2 regions of the Mesorhizobium sp. CAU 1732 genome follow, and region 1 is predicted to be linked to the other one. Evidence: predicted binding sites of a transcription regulator. Region 1 holds the regulator's gene; the other holds the start of a gene.
The links. The regulator HrcA, encoded in region 1, represses chaperone genes, less so after heat shock. The targets are predictions, from matches to a motif close to GTTAGCACTCNCNNNNNGNGAGTGCTAAC.
Positions count from the first base shown of each region.

Region 2: a site for HrcA is predicted at 3,686-3,714, ahead of groES (co-chaperone GroES). Genes of this name have one in related genera too.

Region 1 covers NZ_JBDQQR010000001.1:713,348-721,875, reverse strand. Annotated here, with positions in the region: gene rdgB (RdgB/HAM1 family non-canonical purine NTP pyrophosphatase) at 1-35, opposite strand, end outside; gene AAFN55_RS03710 (VOC family protein) at 35-445, opposite strand; gene rph (ribonuclease PH) at 452-1,168, opposite strand; gene hrcA (heat-inducible transcriptional repressor HrcA) at 1,317-2,387, shown strand; gene grpE (nucleotide exchange factor GrpE) at 2,506-3,165, shown strand; gene AAFN55_RS03690 (GNAT family N-acetyltransferase) at 3,177-3,674, shown strand; gene AAFN55_RS03685 (trimeric intracellular cation channel family protein) at 3,738-4,370, shown strand; gene AAFN55_RS03680 (adenosine kinase) at 4,385-5,377, opposite strand; gene AAFN55_RS03675 (hypothetical protein) at 5,753-6,094, shown strand; gene AAFN55_RS03670 (hypothetical protein) at 6,091-6,594, shown strand; gene AAFN55_RS03665 (sulfate transporter family protein) at 6,769-7,473, shown strand; gene AAFN55_RS03660 (DUF2214 family protein) at 7,749-8,198, shown strand; gene nth (endonuclease III) at 8,192-8,528, opposite strand, start outside.
Region 2 covers NZ_JBDQQR010000001.1:1,208,663-1,217,190, reverse strand. Annotated here, with positions in the region: gene AAFN55_RS05950 (hypothetical protein) at 1-1,517, shown strand, start outside; gene groL (chaperonin GroEL) at 1,598-3,250, opposite strand; gene groES (co-chaperone GroES) at 3,325-3,621, opposite strand; gene AAFN55_RS05935 (type 1 glutamine amidotransferase) at 3,774-4,478, opposite strand; gene AAFN55_RS05930 (hypothetical protein) at 4,549-5,202, shown strand; gene AAFN55_RS05925 (16S rRNA (uracil(1498)-N(3))-methyltransferase) at 5,249-5,986, shown strand; gene AAFN55_RS05920 (glutamate--cysteine ligase) at 6,105-7,478, shown strand; gene AAFN55_RS05915 (DUF937 domain-containing protein) at 7,556-8,461, shown strand.

The DNA of each region.
Region 1 (8,528 bases):
GCGACGACGATCTTCCTGTCTTCGAGCTGGCGCATCACAGTCCCCAAATCTTTGGATTGGCGATCTCCAGCGAGTTGCCTGCCGGATCGCGGAAATAGATCGACCTGCCACCCTGCGGCCATTCGAAATCGGCTTCGATGGCGACGCCATGCACTTCAAGGCGCACTGTCCAGTCGGCGATCTCCGCTTCGGTTGCCCGGAAGCAGAGATGGCCGGGGCCTGTCGTTCCGTGCGGCGGCACGGGAAGCTTCGCATCCGGCTTCGGCGGATGGATCGTCTGCTCCGCATCGAAGATCAGCAACACACCCTCGCCACATGCGAAGAAGACGTGACGGCCGTCGACCTTGGCGATCTGCCGCAACCCCATCACCTCGGCATAGAAGGCCTCCGCCGCGTCGAGATCGTCGACGTAGAGAGCAGATTCGAGAATGCCTGACGGAGTCATCTGGTGTTACGCGATCGCCATTTTCTGGAGGTTGACCAGACGGGCGATGCCGGCCTTGGCGAGCGACATCAGGGCGTCGAACTCTTCCTGGCTGAAGGGTTCGCCCTCGGCCGTGCCCTGCACCTCGACGATGCCGCCTCTGCCCGTCATGACGAAATTGGCGTCCGTGCCGGCCGACGAATCCTCGATATAATCGAGATCGATGACCGGAACCCCATCGTGAATGCCGCAGGAGATGGCGGCGACATGGTCCTTCAGGACCTTGTTCACGCTCACCATCTGGCGGGCTTCCATCCACTTCAGGCACTCATGAAGCGCCACGAAACCGCCGGTGATCGACGCCGTGCGGGTGCCGCCATCGGCCTGGATCACGTCGCAGTCGACCGTGATCTGCATCTCGCCCAGCGCCTGCAAATCGATGACCGCGCGCAGCGAGCGCCCGATCAGGCGCTGGATTTCGAGCGTGCGACCACCCTGCTTGCCGGACGACGCCTCGCGGCGCATGCGATCGCCCGTCGAGCGCGGCAGCATGCCGTATTCGGCGGTGACCCAGCCCTTGCCGGTATTGCGCATCCAGCCGGGCACCTTTTCCTCAAGGCTTGCCGTGCAGAGCACATGCGTATCGCCGAATTTGACGAGGCAGGAGCCCTCGGCGTGCTTGGATACGCCGCGTTCGAAGGATATTGCCCGCATTTCGTCGGGCTGGCGCTTTGATGGCCGCATGGTTCTTTTCCGGTCCTTGTCGATGTGCGGGGGCTTGTAGCCGCGCGTTGCGCGCGACGCAAAGGAAAAGGCTCCACAGGCTCGTTTTGCCAGCCGTTGCGTCACGGTCAGTGACGTCTATATTCCACCTGAACGAGGCTAACAGCCCATGACACGTCCCTTGATCGACCCACACCTCCAATCGCTGGATTCGCGCTCACGCGATATTTTCAGGCTGATCGTGGATTCCTACCTGCGCGACGGCGAACCCGTCGGGTCGCGCAACCTGTCGCGTCTGCTTCCGGGTGCGCTCTCGCCCGCCACGGTCCGCAACGTGATGAGCGATCTGGAACAGCTCGGCCTCATCTACGCCCCGCATATATCCGCCGGCCGGCTGCCGACACAGATCGGGCTGCGCTTTTTCGTGGATGCGTTCATGGAACTGGGCGACCTCTCCGAGGAGGAGCAGCGCTCGATCGAGGCGCAGGTCAAGGCGTCGGGAAGCGGCGCCACGCTCGAACACATGCTGACCGAGGCAAGCCAGATGCTGTCCGGCATGTCGCGCGGCGCGGGCCTGGTGGTCGCTGCCAAGAGCGAAGTGCCGCTCAAGCACATAGAGTTCATCCAGCTTGAGCCGACCAAGGCGCTTACCGTCATGGTGTCGCAGAATGGCGACGTGGAAAACCGCGTGGTCGACCTGCCAGCCGGCGTCACCGCCTCGCAGCTTCACGAGGCCTCGAACTTCCTCAACGCGCATATTCGCGGTCGAACGCTTGCAGAGGCCAAGATCGAGATCGCGCGCCTCAAGGACGAGACGCGCGCGGCGCTCGATACGCTGTCCCAGGATCTGGTCGAGCGAGGCCTCGCGGTCTGGGCCGGGACCAGCGCCGACATGCCCTCGCGCCTGATCGTGCGCGGCCGTGCGAATCTGCTCGAAAACATCACGGCACAGGCCGATCTCGACCTTTTGCGCCATCTCTTCGACGACCTCGAGACCAAGGAAGGCATGATCCAGCTCCTCGACCTCACCGAGGAAGGCTCAGGCGTGCGCATCTTCATCGGCTCGGAGAACAAGCTGTTTTCGCTGTCCGGCTCGTCGCTGGTCGTGGCGCCCTATCGCGACAAGGATTCGCGCGTCATCGGCGCGCTGGGCGTCATCGGACCCACGCGGCTGAACTATGCCCGGATCGTGCCAATGGTCGACTACACCGCGCAGATCATCAGCCGGATGCTTCGCTGACGCATCCCTGCGCATCGGGACATAGGAACCGATTCCCCATCCGCCTCTTGATTTTCACGCCCCGAACCTCGATATCGGGCGCAAGTTTCAAGAACCATTCTAAAGACGGAATCGAGCGATGAGCGAACAGCCAAAAGACGAACGCGCGCCCGAACAGACCACGGCGAAGTCCGAATATGCCGAGATGGCAGCGACCGGCGAGGATTTCCAGGCAGAGACCGAAGCGCAGGACGCCGACTATGAAGCGGTCGTGCGGCTCGTCAAGGAAAACGAGGAGCTGAAGGATCGCGCGCTGCGTGCCGCGGCCGAAATGGAGAATCTGCGTCGGCGCACCCAGCGCGACGTTCAGGACGCGAAGGCCTATGCGATCGCGAATTTCGCGCGTGACATGCTGCAGGTGTCCGACAATCTGCGCCGCGCACTCGACGCAATTCCCGCGGAAGCCAAGGACAGCGGCGATGCCGGCTTCAAGGCGCTTATCGAAGGCGTCGACATCACCGAGCGTGCGATGCTTTCGGCTCTCGAACGCCATGGTGTGAAGAAGCTCGATCCGCAGGGCGAAAAATTCGATCCGCATTTCCATCAGGCGATGTTCGAAGTGCCGAACCCGGACGTGCCGAACAACTCGGTCATCCAGGTCGTGCAGACCGGCTACGTCATCGGCGAGCGCGTGCTGCGCCCCGCAATGGTCGGCGTCGCCAAGGGCGGCCCCAAGCAGGCAGCCCCTGAACCGGTCGAGCCAGGCCCGCCCAACGCTCAGGCCGAAAAAGACGCCTGATCGGCGTCCATATGGATTTGATGGTCACCTATCTGGAGATGACGGCGCCGCCGTCATCTCTGCCGCAGCCGCTGCCGGCGGTGCAGGTGACGACGGCGCGGGAAATCCTGGCGAACGACGACTATCTGGCGCTCTATTCAGCGATCGGCGCGGCGCTCCAATGGGATTCCCGGCTGCGTATGCCGCAAGATGCGCTTGCCGAACTGCTGTCGCAGTCATCAACCCATCTGCACGTTCTAAGGCAGAATGACGTGGCGATCGGCCTCGCCGAATTCGTCGAAGTGGGCACGCCGGATGTCGAGCTCGTCCATTTCGGGCTCGTTTCGACTGCGCATGGTCGAGGTCTCGGCAAATTCTTTCTCGATCAGGCGCTTCGTGCAATCTGGTTGCACGCGCCCGCGCGCCTGTGGCTTCACACCGATACGAACGACAGCCCGGCCGCGATCCCGCTCTACACGAAGGCAGGCTTCCAGCCCTATCTGACGCAAATGGAAACGTTTCCCGACTGACCTGTCGCGCCTGATCTTCCCGAGCCCAGAGCCTTCCGCTATTGCTGAGCGCGGGAGGCCGCCATGGACCAGATCATCTTCATCGACTATGCCGGCGTTGCGGTCTTCGCGGCGACAGGCGCACTCGCCGCCTCCCGCAAACAGCTCGACATCATCGGCTGCCTGTTTCTCGCGAGCGTCACGGCCATCGGCGGCGGCACGTTCCGCGACCTGATCCTCGGCGTTCCGGTCTTCTGGGTGCAGAACCACGACTATCTCATCGTCTGCGGCGCGGTGGCGATCATCGTCTATTTCACCGCGCATCTTATCGAGTCGCGCTACAAGGCGCTCCTGTGGCTCGATGCGATCGGGCTTGCCGCCTATTGCGTGTTCGGCGCGTGGAAGGGACTGATCGTAACCGGATCCGGCTTTATCGCGGTCGTGATGGGCGTGCTCACCGCCACGTTTGGCGGCATCTTGCGCGACCAGCTTGCAGGCGAGCCGTCCGTGCTGCTTCGGCCCGAAATTTACGTCACTGCGGCGATGGCGGGCGCGGTCGTGTTCGTTCTGCTCTACATCGCCGGCCTGCATCCCCTCGCGGCCTCCGTGCCGGCCTTCCTGACCGCCTTCGCCATACGCGGCGGCGCATTGCGCTACGGCTGGTCGTTTCCGCCCTATCGCAGCCGGCCCGGCCGCAAGCCCGAAGACATTCCGTGATACTGCCCCGATAGTCAGACGAGACCGTGCTGGCGCGCCTCGTCGGCAAGGTTCTGGCGCGGGCGCGGCCCGACCTGCTGGATGACGAGACCAGCGGCGAGCGATCCGAGCCTGCCGCAATCGGCGAGGCTGCGACCCGTGGTGTAGCCATGGAGGAAACCCGCCGCGTAGAGGTCGCCGGCGCCGGTCGTATCGACCAGTTCGGCAATCTCGATCGCGTCGACGGCGACTGTCTCGTCGCCGCGAACGACGACGGAGCCATGCTCCGAGCGCGTGACGGCTGCGAGCTTGCAATCCTTGCGGATCGCCTCCAATCCCGCCTCGAACGACGAGGTCTGGTAGAGCGCCTTCAACTCGCTTTCGTTCGCGAAGACGATATCGACCGTGCCCGAGCGCATGAGCTCGAGGAACTCGTCGCGGTAGCGATCGACGCAGAAGGAGTCCGACAGCGTCATCGAGACCTCGCGCCCGGCGGCGTGGGCATGCTGCGCCGTCAGGCGGATGGCCTCTTTCGCGCGGGGCGGATCCCACAGATAGCCTTCAAAATAGGTGACTTTCGCACCCTGCGCCTTGTGCTCCTCGACGTCTTCGGGCCCAAGCTCGACGCAGGCGCCGAGATAGGTGTTCATCGAGCGCTCGCCATCGGGCGTGACGAAGATCATCGAGCGTGCGGTCGGCGGCTCGCTGGCCAGCGGCGCGGTGTCGAAGGCGACGCCCTGCGCGCGGATGTCATGCGTGTAGATGCCGCCGAGATGGTCGCTCGACACCTTGCCGAAGAAGGCCACGCGGCCGCCGAAGCTCGCCACGCCCGCCGCCGTGTTGCCGGCACTGCCGCCCGAAGCCTCGATCGCGGGGCCCATGCGGCTGTAGAGCAGTTCCGCGCGCTCTGCGTCGATTAGGTTCATCGCACCCTTGATGATGCCGTTCTCGGACAGGAAGGCTTCGTCGCAACGGGCAATGATGTCCACGATGGCATTGCCGATGCAAAGCACGTCGTACTGGCTCATGAAGGTCTCCGGAGGGCCGGACTGAAGCGCGCCCGGTTTTTGAACATGGTCCGGGTTTAGCCGCTGCGGGCCGAAATGCAAGTCTCGGCGGCCTGTCTCTTTGGAGGCGGGAGGCCGACAAAAGCAGTTGGCGATTATGCGCAGACGCCGATTGCTATGCGCAACCGCCTGCGGCGTTGAACGACGGCGCATCGCCCCATAGTCGTCGCGCCTTCGAAGCGAAACGGCTGGCCGCAGGCAACCGCGCCTCGCTTTCGGATTGATCCCACCCACAAAGCCGGAACACGCAATGAAAGCGATAACCCTTGCATTCTACTGGATGCTCAACACACCGCGCGACCGCGTCTCACCGCCTCCTCCTGTTCGGAGAGCGGCATGAGAACGATCATAGCTTCACTGATGACGGTCGCTCTTGCGGCCTGCAGCCAAACCACGGACCCCGTCGCGACCGCGCAGGCACCCGCACCCCGGACGAAGGCCACGGCCCAGGCGGCAGCGCCCGACGACAAATGCGACACGGCCATCCGGAACCAGGCCAATGCCGCGATGATGGGCAGCGCGCTCGGCATGGTCGGCGGCTTCGGCGGGTTCGCGGGCCGTGGCGGCGCGGTCGCCTCTCAGGTCGCATCGACCGCAGGCAGCGTGATTGCCCAGTCGCAGGCATCGCAGGCACGCGCCAATGTGCATCGCGACTGTCTCGGCAGCGCAAACTCGTGACTATCGCGATGATCGGTCTGGACGTTCGGATGCTCATCATGGCGGCCTGCATCCTCGTCGTGGCGCCGGCCTTCGCGCTCGACAGGCAGAAGGCGGAGGCCGTCGTGGCGGTGCTTGAGGAGCTTTCACCGGCGCGCGGCGAGGCGGTGTATTACGACGACGAGGCCGCTGCCGACTGGTTTGAATTCGATCAGGAAGGGGACGGCCGTATCGTCGCGGCCGGATTTACCCAGGAAAGCTGGGAAACGAGCTACGAGCACACCATGAAGGGCTTCATGGCAACAATACCCGAAATCGAGTTCAGGTCGGCCTATGACGGCTTCGAGGTGAAGATCGGCGCGATCCCCGGCTTGACCGACGCACAGAAGCGAGAAGCCATGACGGAGTGGCAGGCACAGATAGACCGGGCAACAGGCTATCGTTCCGAAGGCGCTCTGTATGTGCATGCGGTGCGCGATCTGGCGGAACGCCTGCGCGCGCTTTCGGGCCTCGCGGAATAGCGAACGCCAGCCGCGCCGGAGCCTCTCCCAGCCACCGCGTATCGCATGTCCTGGCGATGCGCGGCAGTCCGGCGCAACGCGGCGTCGGCGGGCGCCTGCCGACCGCGCAGGCGCCCGCCTTGCCGCCCGCATATCGGCGTCCTATCTCCGGTTGCAGAACGGGAGCCCACCTTCATGATCTTCCAGGCCGCTGCGGCAGCAGCAAGCAAGCTACTGACGCCGGAATTCCGTGCCGTCTTCTTCAAGTCCCTCGGGCTGACGATCCTGGTTCTGATCGGCCTGTGGTTCGGCATCGGCTGGCTGTTCGAGGCGTTCGCGGTCGATCCGCTCGGCGCGATGCTGCCGGACATGCCGCAATGGGCGGGCTGGCTCGGGCTTTTCGCCGCCATCTTCGCCGGCCTCGCGCTAGCCTTGGGGCTCGGCCTTTTGATCGCGCCCATCACCGCGATCATCGCAGGCTTCTTCCTCGACGACGTCGCGGAGGTTGTGGAGCGGCAGGATTACCCCGCAGACCCGCCCGGGCAGGCCCTGCCCTTCGTCACGGCGGCGAAGGTCTCGCTAAAATTTCTCGGGCTGGTGATCCTCGGTAACCTCTTCGCGCTCTTCCTGCTCCTGATACCGGGCGTCAACATCGCGGCGTTCTTCGTCGTGAACGGCTATCTCCTGGGCCGCGAGTTCTTCGAGTTTGCCGCTATGCGCTTTCGCTCGGAAGCGGAGGCCAAGGAGTTGCGCAGGCGCAATGCCGGCACGGTGTTCGGCGCGGGCCTGCTGATCGCCGCCGTCCTCTCGGTGCCGATCGTCAACCTGCTCACCCCGCTCTTCGCGGCGGCGATGATGGTGCATCTCCACAAGATGATTTCCCAGCGCGACGGCATCTGACGGCCTAAATGCCGCTACAGGACGACGTAGACGCCTGCTTGGTCTCGTATGTCTTCACGCCCACCCGTGCCCGGTTGAGAAATCGGCCAAGCGCTTCTCGCTTGACCGAAAGCCGATCAGATCGCGTGCGTCAAGCTGGCTGCGGTTCTGTGCCACCCCGCGGCACGCACTCGCCGTCCTCCACTATCCTGCACTTCCATCCAGCCGGTTGACCGGGCACGCGATGCTTGCTAAGCATATCTTTACAGTGTCAACATAGCACATTGAGAGTTGCCATGACCGACCTCGTTCTTGCATCGCTCCACCACCTTCTGGTGTTCACCGTCTTTGCCATCTTCGCCGTGGAGATGACCGTGATCAGGCGCGGGCTCGACGCTTCGGGTGTGCTGCGGCTGGCGAAAATGGATGGAGCCTATGGCGGCGTTGCGGTTGCGGTTCTCGCAATCGGCTTCGCCCGTGCGATCTACGGACTGAAGGGCTGGGAGTACTACAGCACCTACTGGGTGTTCTGGGCGAAGGTCGGCGCGTTTCTGGTCGTCGGCGCGCTCACCATCGTGCCGACGATGCGCATCCTGCGCTGGCGCAAGGCAGCATCGACCGATACCGCCTACATCGTACCCGACGGGGAAATCGCAGCCGTCCGGCCATGGCTGCGCGCACAGGGTACAGTGTTCATCCTCATCCCAATCCTGGCAGCCATGATGGCGCGCGGCATCGGCTACTGAGCCGCGTCCAGCGTCTCGATCGGCACCAGCGGCGCGGGAATGTCGGTGGTTTTCTCGGCCGACTTGCAAATGTCCGCGATCACGCAGGCGGGGCAATCGGGCTTGCGCGCTTTGCAGACGTAGCGGCCATGCAGGATCAGCCAGTGATGCGCGTGGCGCATGTACTCGTCCGGAATGACACGGACCAGAATGTCCTCAACCTGATCGGGCGTCTTGCCAGGCGCCAGGCCGATACGATTGCCGATCCGGAGAATGTGGGTGTCGACCGCCATCGTGTGTTGTCCGAACGACATATTGAGCACGACATTCGCGGTCTTGCGGCCCACGCCC
Region 2 (8,528 bases), 500 kb from region 1:
CGTGTGCGGCAGCCCTGCTTTTGGCGCTCTCGTCGCCAAGCCACGCTTGGCTTGCCGGCTTGTTTTCGGGTTCGGACGCCATCGATTGCACCCCGCGCGACCGCACATGCATCCTTGAAACAGCGCTGTCGATACAGATCGCGGACTATCAGAATCGGGAGCACAAACCAAACTTCGAGCCTCACGCGCAGGCAGCAGCGCTGCTCATGCAATTCATCCCGGACGGCGAGCGCGACGCCGTGCGCAAACGCTGGGAAGAGGCAGGCGCCGACGACGAATTCATCCGCTCGATGGACTATTCCCTGCGCATCGCCCTGCCTCCGGAAGGCGTCACGGTGGAGACGCTACGAACGGCGCTGTTGCAGCAGTCGGCGCCGGACGGCGAGGATTTCGCGGAGTTCATGCGCAAGGCATTCCCCGTCATTCTCAAAGACGATCCGCAAGCCGCCGTCGCGCTGTGGGAAGAGCATACCGAACTGCTCTGGAAGAATGCGTATCCGGCGTTCACCGACACCCTGCATTGGATTGCCCTGAACGAGGTCGATGCGTTCGAACGGATGGCGGAGAAGTATCTGATTCCAAAATCAGCCCTTTATGACGGCTGGGACAGGCTGAGCCGTGTCGCCGCCACGCACTGCAATGCGGGCGACAGCGAAAAGGGCGAGCGGATTCTGGCCGTACTGGATCAGGAAAGGGCGCTGTGGACGCCCGATCAGGAGTTGCAGGCCATCGAATGGTCGAAGATGACCTATGGCGTTCTGCATTGCCGCGGCGAAGCGGCAATGGCGATGATCGATCCGCTGTTCGCCCAGATGGAAACGGATATCGCCGCCGTCGAGGCCAAGTATACGGACGAGCGCGAGCGCGCTTTTGCTATTGGCGTGATCCGGAGCGAGGTCGCCGAGAACCTGATCCAGACGATCACGCTGCGGCTGAACGATGAAGGACGTGTCGATGAAGCGCGCGAACTCTATGCACGGTTGCCGAGCCAGGTGACGAGCGCGACCGCGGATTCGCTCGTCAACGACGGCATTCTCGGCATGGAGTTCGAGAACGACAGCTTCGACGACATGATCGAGTTCCAATCAAGTGCGACCTACTACAACGACGATCCCAACGTCGCGCTGAATTGGTATGTGGCAAGCTTCAAGCCCACGTTCGAAACCTGCTGCGTTGAAAAGCAGTACGTTCAAGAAGCGGCGGAGAAGGTCGGCGCGGCGTGGCCATCTGCGGTTGCCCGGCAAGCCGCTGCCAAGACCCTTGCCCTTATGGACCAGTTGCAGACGCAAGACCCGACTTCCAACGGGCCGGAAGACAAGACCCTGGCAACGCTGCGCTTCGCGGCCTTCGAGCGCCTGAGCGACGGTTGCGACCTGACGGACGAGCGGCTGACGGAACTCCTGTCCGAGATCGCCGCGTATGAAAGCGGCAGCAGCAAGGGCACGGCGCTGCGGGCCTATCTCGGCTTTCTCGACGCGCAACCCAGCACCGGGGATGCCGCGTGCACGATCACCTGAAACACCCGGACACGTCGCACCCATAAAGGAAAAGGGCGGCATCGCTGCCGCCCTTTCCGAGTTCAATCGGGTCGTGGACCTTAGAAGTCCATACCGCCCATTCCACCCATGCCGCCGCCAGGCATACCGCCCGGCATGCCGCCGCCCGAATCCTTCTTCGGAGCTTCGGCAATCATGGCCTCGGTGGTGACGAGCAGGCCGGCAACCGAAGCCGCATCCTGCAGAGCCGTACGCACGACCTTCATCGGATCGACGATGCCCATGGCAATCATGTCGCCATACTCGCCGGTCTGAGCGTTGTAGCCGAAGGTCACGCCCTTGTTGTCGAGGATCTTGCCAGCGACGATCGATGCTTCCGCACCGGCGTTCGTTGCGATCTGGCGAGCCGGAGCCTGCAGAGCGCGACGGACGATGTTGATGCCGGCCTGCTGATCAGGGTTCACGCCGGTCGCCTTGATGGCGAGCGAAGCACGCAGCAGCGCCACGCCACCGCCAGCAACGATACCCTCTTCGACGGCCGCACGGGTCGCGTTCAGAGCGTCATCGACGCGGTCCTTCTTTTCCTTGACTTCGATTTCGGTCGCACCGCCGACGCGGATGACGGCAACGCCACCGGCCAGCTTGGCGAGACGCTCCTGGAGCTTCTCACGATCGTAGTCCGAAGAGGTCTCTTCGATCTGCTGCTTGATCTGGGCGACGCGGCCCTGGATCTCGGCCTTCTTGCCGGCACCGTCGACGATGGTGGTGTTCTCCTTGGAGATCTGCACCTTCTTGGCGCGGCCGAGCATGTTGAGGCCAACGTTCTCGAGCTTGATGCCGAGATCTTCCGAGATCACCTGGCCGCCGGTGAGGATCGCGATGTCCTCGAGCATGGCCTTGCGGCGATCGCCGAAGCCCGGAGCCTTGACGGCAGCAATCTTGAGGCCGCCACGCAGCTTGTTGACGACGAGCGTGGCCAGAGCCTCGCCTTCGACGTCTTCCGAGATGATGACGAGCGGCTTCGAGGTCTGAACGACAGCCTCGAGGATCGGCAGCATGGCCTGGAGGTTGGAGAGCTTCTTCTCGTGGAGGAGAATGTAGGCGTCCTCGAGGTCAGCAACCATCTTCTCGGGGTTGGTGACGAAGTAGGGGCTGAGGTAGCCACGATCGAACTGCATGCCTTCGACGACTTCGAGTTCGGTCTCGGCGGTCTTGGCTTCCTCGACGGTGATGACACCCTCGTTGCCGACCTTCTGCATCGCCTTGGCGATCATCTCGCCGATCTCGGTCTCGCCATTGGCGGAGATCGTTCCGACCTGAGCGACTTCCTCGGAGGTCTTGATCTTCTTGGTGTTCTTGTTGAGGAACGCGACGACTTCGAGAACGGCGAGGTCAATGCCGCGCTTCAGGTCCATCGGGTTCATGCCGGCAGCAACCGACTTGTGGCCTTCCTGGACGATCGCCTGTGCGAGAACGGTCGCGGTCGTGGTGCCGTCACCAGCGATGTCGTTGGTCTTCGAGGCCACTTCGCGCACCATCTGGGCGCCCATGTTCTCGAACTTGTCCTCGAGCTCGATCTCCTTGGCGACGGTGACGCCGTCCTTGGTGATGCGCGGAGCGCCGAAGGACTTGTCGATCACGACGTTGCGGCCCTTGGGGCCGAGCGTGACCTTGACCGCGTCGGCCAGGATGTTGACGCCGCGCAGCATGCGCTCGCGGGCATCACGGGAGAATTTTACGTCTTTAGCAGCCATGTTCAGCTCCTCGTTTCACGGCCGCTCGATAACGAGCCGGCCAGAATTGAATGATTGATGAAAACGTCCCGGTATCAGGCGATGATGCCCATGATGTCGGATTCCTTCATGATCAGAAGGTCTTCGCCATTGAGCTTCACTTCGGTGCCGGACCACTTGCCGAACAGGACGCGGTCGCCGGCCTTGACGTCGAGCGGCACGAGCTTGCCGGCTTCGTCACGGGCGCCCGAACCGACGGCGATGACTTCGCCTTCCTGCGGCTTTTCCTTGGCGGTATCCGGGATGATGATTCCGCCGGCGGTCTTTTCTTCGGACTCGACCCGACGAACGACCACGCGGTCATGGAGCGGGCGGAATTTCGACTTTGCCATGTCTCTGGTGTCCTCGATAAGGATGGTTTAAGGGGTTCCCTCCGTCCGGCGGTGCCGGACGCTGGTTAGCACTCACCTGAGGAGAGTGCTAACGTGGCGCTGAGATAGGCGCTCCCCCAGGGCGAGTCAAGACGGGCGCAGGCCCGATCGTCTCACACGCGGATCGTGGCGACCCAGTTCCGGGCGATCGCCAGCCCGGCTTCATCCGCCTGCGCGCCGAAACGGGCGGCCTCCACGGGATGCCGCTCGGGCCAGCCCGGCTGACGCTCGCCAAGCCAGGTCGCGAAGGTATCGTTCCAATGCTCGACCAGCGCGCGATCCGCCTCGAAATGAAACTGCATGCCGTAGGCGGCACGGCGAATACGAAAAGCCTGATTATGGACGGCAAGGTTGCCTGCCAGGCGAACCGCACCGCGCGGCTGGACGAAAGTGTCGTCATGCCATTCGAAGGTGGGGAACCGTGCGGGAAGCCCCGTGAAGATCGGATCGGCAACGCCGTCCTCGGTGAGATCGACCTCCTGCCAGGAGAACTCAGTTGCCCCGCCGATGATGTTTTCGGCACCATAGGCGCGAGCGAGCAACTGGCTGCCGAGACAGATGCCGAGCACGGAGCGGTCGGAGTCCGCGAACTCACGCATCAGATCACACAGCCGCGGCAGATAGGGGTGCACATCATCGGCAAGCGCATTCTGCCCGCCGCCAAGCACCACGAGCGCGTCATATCCATCAGGCCCCTGCGGAAGGGTGTCGCCGTGATGCGCATGGACAATTTCGATCCGCGCGCGCGCCTCGTCCAGCGCGGTCTTCATCTGACCGAGACCGGTGCCATCGAAATTCTGGACAACGAGAACGTGCATGACAATATCCGCAAACGGGTGGCAGGATGCGTGGCGAGCGATAACATGCGTCCCGCAGGACTGAAAAGGGATGCTGGTTGTGCCACTCAGGAACCGGGTCGATCCGTTCGGACACATCCACGCGGTTGCTGAACGCGGCCTCTTCACAGGCAATCGGGGCGTCATCCACGACGCCTCGGACAAGACGCTTACCAGCCGTCGCTGGACGACGAAGGCGTGGATCGTCTGCACGCTCGAGCATCCCGGCGGGGTTCGCCGTGACCCGATGGGCCGCAACACGCCAGGCGGGCGGGCCGGCTGGACCGAACTTTTCTTCCTCGACGAGGTAACCGCGCTCGCCGCCGGGCACCGCCCATGCTTATACTGCCGGCGCGAGGCGGCGAAAGATTTCCAGCGACGGTTCGCAGATGGGAACAATCTGCAACACGCCAGCGCTCCCCGGATGGACGCGCTTCTGCATGGGCAACGGATGGTGTCGGGCGATGCCGGCGCCCGGACGTTGGTTGGCGATCCCACGTCACTGCCCGATGGCGCGATGATCGCCGCCGGCGGAGTGGCCTATGCCGTGAAAGACGGGCTGGCGCTGCCGTGGAGTTTTGGGGGATACGGCACCGTGGGCGCTTCCATAGTGGGGCAGCCAATCACGCTGATCACACCGCCATCGACGCTGGCGGCGCTGCGGGAAGGTTATCGGCCAGTCTGGCACCCAAGCGTTGAAAGCTAACGCCGAACGCTTGACCATCGTCCGGCATTTGCCCATCACCGTTTCCATGCGCGCCAACTATAAACTCCAGCGGCTTCATGTGCCGCACGACCTCGCAGCCGGTGTCGAGTTCGACGCCGACAAGCAGCAGAGCCATTATCTCGCGCATGTGCTGCGCAAGGTGGAAGGCGACGCCCTGCTGGTCTTCAACGGACGCGACGGCGAGTGGGAAGCCGTCATTGCCGCAGTGACGAAGAAGGCGGTGCGGCTGAAGGTCGGCGCGCAGACGCGGCCGCAGCCCGCTACGCCTGACCTCGTCTACGCATTCGCGCCGCTGAAGGTCGGGCGGCTCGACTATCTCGTCCAGAAGGCGGTCGAGATGGGTGCGGGCATTCTCCAGCCCGTGATCACACAGCACACGCAGGCGTCAAAAATACCGATCGAAAAGTTCGAGGCGAATGCGATGGAGGCGGCTGAACAATGTGGCGTGCTCGCCGTGCCGCCCGTCCGGCCGACGATCAAGCTCGACCGGCTTCTGGCGTCGTGGGAGACGGACCGGCGCCTGATCTTCTGCGACGAGGATGCCGATACGGACAACCCCCTCGCCGCGTTGCGGGCCGTCACCGAGACGAAGCTCGGTCTGCTCGTCGGCCCGGAAGGCGGGTTCTCCGAAGAAGAGCGGCGAATGCTGCGCGCGCTGCCCTTCGTCACCGCGATTCCGCTCGGGCCGCGTATCCTGCGGGCCGACACGGCTGCGGTAGCGGCACTTGCGGTGATGCAGGCGGCAATCGGCGACTGGCGTTGATGGATCAACATAGCGTCAACGTCCTGTCAGGATTTTTCGCTTGATCGCAGGCGGGTCTTGCGCTCAACACTCGCGCGCCGTCGCTCGAGAACGGCCGTTTTAGGATCGAGGATACGCAATGGCGCGCGACACCACGGATTTTCGCCCGATCGAGGGCAAGGACGAACTGGTCTCGTGGATCGCCGCAGGCTGCAAGCCCAAGGACGAATGGCGCATCGGCACGGAACACGAGAAGTTTCCGTTCTACGTCGATGGCAACGCCCCTGTTCCCTATGGTGGCGAGCGCGGCATCAAGGCGCTTCTCGAAGGGATGCAGCGCGTTCTGGGCTGGGAGCCGATCATCGATGCGGGCCATGTCATCGGCCTCGTGGAGCCGACCGGTCAGGGCGCGATTTCGCTGGAACCCGGCGGGCAGTTCGAGCTTTCGGGCGCGCCGGTCGAGACGCTTCACCAGACGTGCCGCGAAGGCAACGCGCATCTTGCCCAGTTGCGCGAAATAGCCGAACCGCTCGGCATCCGCTTTCTCGGCCTTGGCGGCAGCCCGAAATGGACGCTGGCCGAGACGCCGCGCATGCCGAAGTCGCGCTACGACATCATGACCGCCTACATGCCGAAGGTCGGCAGCCAGGGCCTCGACATGATGTACCGGACCTGCACGATCCAGGTGAATCTCGATTTCGAAAGCGAAGCGGACATGCGCCGCAAGATGCAGGTCTCGCTGAAGCTGCAGCCGCTTTCGACCGCGCTGTTTGCGAATTCCCCCTTCACCGAAGGCAAGCCGAACGGCCTCCAGTCGTGGCGCGGCGACATCTGGCGCGACACGGACAATCAGCGTTCCGGCATGCTCGATTTCTGTTTCCGATCCGATTTCGGCTTCGCGGATTATGTCGAGTGGGCGCTCGACGTCCCGATGTATTTCCTGATCCGCGAGGGCCGCTACTACGACGTCACCCACGTCACCTTCCGGCAGTTCATGGACGGTGCGCTGCGCAAGGAGATTCCGGAAGGCCTGCCCACGATAGGCGACTGGGCCAACCATCTCTCGACGCTCTTCCCGGATGTGCGCATGAAGCGCTTCCTTGAAATGCGTGGCGCCGATGGCGGCCCGTGGCGGCGCATCTGCGCCCTCCCCGCATTCTGGGTCGGGCTGCTCTATGACAGCGAAGCGCTCGACGCCGTCGAGGCGCTGACCAGGGACTGGACCTTCGAGGAATCGCTCGCGATGCGCGACGCCGTGCCTGCGCAAGGTCTTGTCACGCCGTTCCGCAACCGCACTTTGCGCGACGTGGCACGCGACGTTCTGGAGATTTCACGCAGAGGCCTGACCAATCGCGGCAGAATGAACCGCGAAGGCTACGACGAGACGGGCTTCCTCGCGCCGCTCGAAGAAGCGGTCGCGCGCGGGACGACCAGCGCCGAAGAGATGCTCAAGGCCTACAACACCCGCTGGGGCGGGTCGATCGAGCCGGCCTTTCTCGAATACGCATATTGAGGCTATTCCAGCCGCTGACTTGCGGCGCTTCCGATTTCGGCTACGCTCATTTGCGAGGCCAATCGGAGGACAGCGCCATGATGCCCCTTTTCGACATGCTCACCAATGCGCAGAACGGCAACGCCATGCAGCAGATGGCGCGCCAATACGGCCTCTCGCAAGGGCAGGTGCAGGACGCCGTCGAGGCGCTGATGCCCGCCTTCAGCCAAGGGCTCAAGCGAAACGCCGCCGATCCCTATGGTGTCGGCTCCTTCCTGTCGGCGCTCTCGTCCGGCCAGCACGCGAAATACTTCGACGACGCCAGCCAGGCATTCTCGCCGCAAGGCGTACAGGAAGGGAACGGCATCCTCGGCCACCTCTTCGGTTCCAAGGAGCTTTCGCGCGCGGTGGCCGCGCAGGCGGCACAGGCAACGGGCATCGGCCAGGAAACCCTGAAGCAGATGCTTCCGGCGCTCGCCACCATGATCATGGGCGGACTGTTCAAGCAATCGACCGGCCAGGTCGGCGCCGCAGGGTTCGGCGGACAGGGCAATCCCCTGCAGGACATCATCGAACAGATGATGAAACAGGGCGGCGGCCTCGGCATGCCGCAGCAGGCGCCACGCCCCGAAGCGCCGCAGCCGGACCTGAACCAGTTCGACAACCCGTTCGGCAAGATACTCGAAGGCATGTTCGGCGGCGGGCAGGCGCGCCAGCCCACGCCGCAGTCGCCGCAAACTCCCTATGGCGACAACCCGCTCGGAAAGATCTTCGAGGAGATGATGCGCGGCGGGCAGCGGCCTGCGAGCCAACCCAAGGCTGCACCCAAGCCGCAACCGAGAACTCAACCCAAGTCCAATCCAAGCGGGCGGGCGCGCACGCCCTATGACGACCTTTTCGGCGACATGTTCGAGGCCGGGCGAAAGTCTCAGGATAATTATCAGCAGGGGATGGAATCGATTTTCGACCAATTCCTCAGCGGCATGAAAGCGCCGAAGCGCTGATACGAAAAAGCCCGGCCCTCCGAAGAGGACCGGGCAGTATGCAGGCTGCCGGGGGGAACCGGCGGGA